2 regions of the Pedobacter sp. MC2016-14 genome follow, and region 2 is predicted to be linked to the other one. Evidence: riboswitches for the same ligand, from Rfam matches in the RefSeq annotation. Region 2 holds a riboswitch; the other holds the start of a gene.
The links. Region 2 has a riboswitch for thiamine pyrophosphate ahead of pnuC (nicotinamide riboside transporter PnuC). Riboswitches for the same ligand answer to the same signal wherever they lie in the genome.

Region 1 (3,335 bases), on a different contig from region 2:
GTTTCGCCCATACCGTTGTGCTTTGCATATTCGCGTACGTCCTGGGTAATCTTCATCGAGCAGAAATTAGGCCCGCACATCGAACAAAAGTGTGCAATCTTGGCGCCATCGGCAGGTAAGGTTTCATCATGAAATTCCCTGGCTGTATCCGGATCAAGTGACAGGTTAAACTGGTCTTCCCACCTGAACTCAAAACGTGCCTTGCTCAAGGCGTTATCGCGGTATTGCGCACCAGGATGGCCTTTTGCCAAATCTGCGGCATGTGCGGCAATTTTATAGGTAATTACACCATCTTTCACGTCCTTTTTATTGGGCAAACCAAGGTGCTCTTTAGGCGTTACGTAGCAAAGCATGGCTGTACCAAACCAGCCAATCATGGCAGCACCAATGGCAGAGGTAATGTGATCGTACCCAGGTGCAATATCTGTAGTTAATGGCCCAAGGGTGTAAAATGGAGCTTCACCACAGTGTGCCAGCTGCTTGTCCATATTTTCTTTAATCATGTGCATGGGGATATGGCCTGGCCCTTCAATAATGGTCTGCACATCGTGCTTCCAGGCAATTTTTGTCAGCTCGCCCAGCGTTTCCAGTTCGCCAAATTGCGCTGCATCGTTTGCATCTGCAATACAACCGGGTCTCAATCCATCCCCTAAAGAAAATGCCACATCATAGGCTTTCATGATTTCGCAAATTTCTTCAAAATGGGTATATAAAAAATTCTCTTTATGGTGCGCCAAACACCACTTGGCCATAATAGAACCACCGCGAGATACAATACCTGTAATGCGTTTGGCGGTTAGGGGGACATAACGCAACAGTACGCCCGCATGGATGGTAAAATAATCTACCCCTTGTTCAGCCTGCTCTATCAGTGTATCCCTAAAAAGTTCCCAGGTAAGATCTTCTGCCTTACCGTTTACTTTTTCCAGGGCCTGATAAATGGGTACCGTACCAATCGGCACAGGCGAATTGCGGATCACCCATTCACGGGTTTCGTGTATGTTTTTGCCTGTAGACAGGTCCATTATGGTATCTGCACCCCAACGACAGGCCCATACCGTTTTTTCTACCTCTTCTTCAATACTGGAGGTAACGGCAGAGTTGCCAATATTAGCGTTGATCTTAACCAGAAAATTGCGTCCAATAATCATCGGTTCACTTTCCGGGTGGTTAATGTTTGATGGAATGACCGCCCGTCCGCAGGCTACTTCCTCGCGTACAAATTCTGCGGTAATGTATCCTTTGGGTGTGTTGGCCCCAAAACTATGTCCTGGATGCTGATGCGCCATCACCTCATATTGCCCTTCCAATTGTTCTTTTAGCAAGTCAATGCGCTGGTTTTCGCGGATGGCAATGTATTCCATTTCCGGTGTAATGATCCCTTTTCGGGCATAGTGCATTTGCGATACGTTCATGCCCGGTTTAGCCCTGTAGGGTTTGTTGATGTGGGCAAACCTCAAAGTATTCAACTTTTCATCCTGGGCCCGCAGATTTCCGTAGTCGGAGCTAATTCCTTCCAGCTGCAGCACATCATTGCGGTCATTTATCCATTGTTCCCGTAATCTAGGCAGGCCCTTTTTAACATCTATTTCAATGTTGGGGTCGGTAAAGGGGCCACTGGTGTCGTAAATGGTTACCGCTGCATTGGGTTCAGTTAGGCCAAAGCCTCCATGTATCTTAGTTTCGCTCAGGCTCACTTCCCGCATGGCAACTTCAATGTTATGAATTTGCCCTTTTACATAAACTTTACGTGATGCCGGAAAAGGGGTACGGCTAATGACTTGTCCATCTGGAGTTTTTTCTGTTTTCATGATTGAGTTGTTTTGTTATCCGCCTTGGGTTGCTTTGATGATCGTGAGGTTATCCAGATGTTGGAGTACATGGCTTTCCCAATTTTGCCTGGAAATGATTTCCTGGTTAACTGCTATGGCAATACCTTTTAAAGGCAGCGCAAGAACGCCGTCCAGTACGTGTTGTAAAACACATGATTCCGGAACTGAATAAACTTGTTGATTTACGGTAATCTCCATTCTGTTTAAAATTTAAAACAATAGGAGCAGACCCGTTAGAGGATTGGTAAGCAACAGGGATGTTGCTTTACTTTTCCCTTCGGCAGTACTAACTGCATCAGGTTCAAAGGGTATTTCTCAGCACAAGGCACCCCTAAAGTTTAGGTGAAGGTAGAAAATAACTTTAAAGAAGAAAGAATTTTTTTTCTTTTTTTGGGAATGAGTTGAAAAAGTATTCTCTACTTTCGCATTTGCTTGATCACCGCTTAGGTTATTTTATGAACGCTTGAACACCCAGAATATGTTAAAGAATATGACAGGTTGCAGCAGCAGCGCTTTGGAACAAAACAGACTATTTCCCGGCAATAAAATCACTTAAGTAACTGCACTCGGCAACCGCTTTTCTATAAAAGGCTGTGTGCTTATAGCTTTTCAGCTCTTTAAAGTAGCTGTTTTCCTTAAGCATTTTCAGATAAGCTTTTTCGCGTTCAGTATAGTCATTATAATCCTCGTAAGTAGGCGCCACATTTTGCTTTTGCTTGCATTTCGCAGCCATAAAGGTACATTTAGCTTTAAAATCATCGTCATCGCTAAAATCGCGCGCCTTTAAGTAATATTGCTCTGCGGTAGCCGCCTCAATGTAATCCTTGTCGTAATCATAGAGCAAACTGCGACCAAAATCAAGCGTAGACCAGTTATAGGAAATAAAATTCCAGGAATTGCTGTAGGTAGAGGTGTTGTATAAGCCATTAGCCATTTGGAAGTACGCTTCTGCGTCTTTAGGATTGGTTTTTAACTTTCGTTCCAGCACGGCCATTTTCTCCGCGAACTGCAGTTTGCTGATGCCTTTGCCGTTCGAATTCGGATAATCGTTGATGTCGGCCACAAATGGGTTCCCGCTAGATATATACAAATCATTTGCCGGACCTTTAGCTGATTTCGCTTTGTAAGTAATGAAAGCCTGCTCTGCATCCTGATAACGGTGTTCGCGCAACAATACGGTACCCAGTAGCTCATAAAGCGTAGATGAGTTTATTTTCTTTAGTCCGTCACTTAAAAATGCCAGGTAAGCATCCGCCGGGCGCTGAGTCTTCAAACCGATAATCTGATTCAGTGCTGCAGCATGTAATTGCGTGTACCAGAAATCAGGCGCCTGCTTAAAGATACTTAACCTGTATTCCGATTCGTAATCATTCTGACTGCACAGTAGGGCCAGGGCCGCTTTTGAGGTATCACCCTGACGTAAATACGCAGGTGCAAGTACATAAGTATAGAAATTACGCTCTGTAATCGCAAAATACTTTACATTATCCGCAGTGGCAGGAT
Region 2 (3,335 bases):
GGTAACTTTCGGCTATCTGGTAATAAATCTGATCCGTATAATCGTCATTTTTATCGTCCTTTAATAAAGCCGCCAGTTGCTGTTTGCGGTTAATTTTCTCGCCGTTCAATAAGGCGTTTATTTTTATCCTGTTTAGGTTGGCATTAAAATACAGCTCAAAGCTCGCGTTGCTGTTCTGGACTTTTCTATAATTCTTTAAAGCTTGTTCATAGTTTTTTTGATCTTCATAAAGCTGTGCCAGGATATACGTCCAGCGCATTTTATATTTGTTGCCACCGGCCTTTTTAACAGCTTCTTCCAGATAAGCAATGGCCTCTTTATCCTGATGCAGATTGATGTCCATTTGGGCAAAAGTAGCCAATGGTTCGGCAGGGACTTTCTTTGCAACTTCCAGTTCAAGATTTAAAGTGTCCAAAACCACAGAAGCACTTTTGAGGTCGTTACGTTGCATTAAACTTCGGGCTTTCCAGTCCAGTGCCTCGATAAAATTGGGCGTTCCTTTTTTAAAGTTCTTAATAATGTAATCAAAATACTCCGTAGCAATAAAGTAATTACCCTTAAAAAACTGCGCCTTTCCTAACAATAAATAAGCATCATCAATATAATTGCTGTAGCTCTTATCTGCAATAATGGCTTGTGCTTTTGTAATCACAAGATCAAGCTCTTTGCTGTCAACAGGCGGATTAACAGGTTCCTTGGCAGCGGCGTTAAATTTTTCGGGCGTAACATAAAGCTGTAACACCTGGTTGTAATTATCTGCATAAACATCAAGCAGCTGGGCTTCATAATCATTTAAAATAACCCTTGAATTGTAAATGTAGTTGTAACGTGCGGTGAGATTTTGCATGCCGCGGCTCATAGCCGTGTCTTTCTGAGAACCACAGGCGTATAGTACAGTTATGCCTAGACAAATATACAGTGCTTTAAAAAGAGGGTTCAGAAGATTGTTCAATGATATTGAGTTAATGTTTGTACCAGTTCAATTGTATGCAAAATACGGTATTCAGCACTCAAATCTAAGCAAAATAGCGCTCATTATTCAATAGCATGAATTAAGAACAAGCTGAACATGCAGTAAGATTGCCTAACCGACAGGCTTTAGCTGCCGTTTGTTCAGTATCATTTTCCATTCAAAAAATCCAAATATGGCAACTATAAATAAAATAACAGTTAGCAGGGCGTACATGGGTAGATTTTTATGAACCAGAAGAGGAATAGCAAACAGGTTAGAGACATTCAGGAAAATCCAGTTTTCAATTTTACGCCTTGCCAACAACCACATTCCCGCCCATGCAGTAGCCGATACGAAGGCATCCCATACAATTACGTCAGAATCTGTATAAAGCCTTAATACGGTATACAATACCGCAAATCCCACCATACAGATTAAAAAAGCAAGGCCCAGTTCCTTCCCGTTGCTCCTGGAAATGGCCAATGGAGGCTCGCCTTTTCGCTTTTTCCAGACTATCCAACCATATGCACTCATCACCAGGTAGTAGCCATTTAATAACGTTTCTGCGTAAAGTTTCACATCCAGCAAAATAAACATAGAAAGGGTTACAGAAATAATTCCTGTAGGGTAAAGCCAGATGTTATTTTTCTTTGCCAGTATCACTTCAGAAACGCCAAAGCCTACAGCAAGCCATTCTATTAGCCCTGTTTGTCCAATCTGCGAGCTGAATAACTCGTACCACTCTTTAATGCTCATTATACTTCTTAATTTTACTAATTTCCTAACCAGCATTATCTGGTCAAGGTTCTGCGGGTGTGATCTCAGCCTGATAGTAAGGCACCCCGTGTATGAAATTACTGGCTAAAGTAAGAAAAATTGAGATTGATTTCGCACCTTTAAAAAAATGTCATAAAAAAACTGTGTATGAAATTTAACTATTTATTGATGATTGCAGTTGTGGCGACGGCAACCTCGTCCTGCAATAACAAAACAGAGAAAGTAACAGGTGATGCTTCCCGGCGGACTGTCTTTTTTGACAAGTCGGCCATGGATACTACTGTACGGCCGGGAGATGATTTTTTCGGCTATGCCAGTGGTGCATGGTTAAAAAAAGCAGAAATCCCCGCCTCAGAAACAGGATGGGGTTCGTTTTATACCTTGTTTAACGATAATCAACAAAGCCTTCATAGCATTTTAGAAGATATGACTAAAAAGGAGCATGATAAAGGTAGCAACGAGCAAAAGATAGCTGATCTATACCTGAGCGGCATGGATACGCTGGCCATAGAGAAACTGGGTTACGAACCAATTAAACCTTTGCTGGCCAAGATCAGTGCGATAAAAGATCATAAAGAACTGGTAAAGATTGCGGCAGATGGTTTTAAAGAAGGTGATGGCTTTTTATTTGGTTTTTATGTGGGGCCAGACGATAAAAATAGCACCAGGAATATGGCGCAATTTAGCCAGAGTGGTTTGGGCTTGCCAAATCGTGATTATTATTTTAAAACTGATGAGGCAACAAAAAATATCAGGGCTGCTTATGTAGCTTATATTACTAGATTATTTACACTTACAGGTGTAGATGCAGTAACAGCGGCTAAAAACGCAGCAGGGATTTTAAGCCTGGAAACAGCGTTAGCAAAATCTCACTCTACACCAGTAGAATTGCGTGATCCGGTAAAGAATTACAATAAGTTTGCTTTTGCAACGCTTCAGGAACAAATGCCCGACGTAGATTTAAAAGATGTCTTTAAACGAATGGAAATCAATGCCGATACCGTATTGGTTGGTCAGCCTAAATATTATAAAGCGTTAAATACCTTACTTACAACACAGCCCCTGGAAGCCTGGAAAACCAAACTTAGTTTTGAATCCATTAATGACGCAGCACCTGCCTTAAGCAAAGCCTTCAGAGATGCCAATTTTGAGTTTTATGGCAAAGTGCTAAACGGACAAAAACAGCAAAAGGAAAGATGGAAAACCATGTTAAGTAAAGTTGATGGCGGTTTAGGGGAATTGCTTGGACAGTTTTACGTAGAGAAATATTTTACGCCGGATGCTAAAAAGCGAATGAAAGATTTGGTAGACAACCTCCAAAATGTATATAAAGATCGCATTGAAAAACTGGACTGGATGAGTGCAGAGACTAAGCAGAAGGCATTGGCCAAGCTTGCTGCATTTACCAAAAAAATAGGCTATCCCGACAAGTGGAAAAAATACAATGATGTGTCCATCTCCAGAGATGCATACTACAAAAACCTGCAGTCAGTGGCCAGGCACAATTATAAAGAAATGGTTGATAAAGTAGGCAAGCCGGTAGATAAAACAGAATGGGGGATGACACCTCCAACCGTTAATGCATACTATAATCCAAGTTTTAATG

Region 1: linked by a shared signal. The riboswitch ahead of thiS (sulfur carrier protein ThiS) and the one ahead of pnuC (nicotinamide riboside transporter PnuC) in region 2 are both predicted to bind thiamine pyrophosphate.

Annotation. Positions count from the first base shown of each region.
Region 1 covers NZ_JAJMPA010000003.1:330,424-333,758, forward strand. The annotation lists gene thiC (phosphomethylpyrimidine synthase ThiC) at 1-1,811, opposite strand, end outside; gene thiS (sulfur carrier protein ThiS) at 1,827-2,030, opposite strand; TPP riboswitch at 2,088-2,175, opposite strand; gene LPB86_RS16820 (hypothetical protein) at 2,362-3,335, opposite strand, start outside.
Region 2 covers NZ_JAJMPA010000001.1:1,392,674-1,396,008, forward strand. The annotation lists gene LPB86_RS05795 (tetratricopeptide repeat protein) at 1-847, opposite strand, end outside; gene pnuC (nicotinamide riboside transporter PnuC) at 1,085-1,708, opposite strand; TPP riboswitch at 1,713-1,807, opposite strand; gene LPB86_RS05805 (M13 family metallopeptidase) at 1,877-3,335, shown strand, end outside.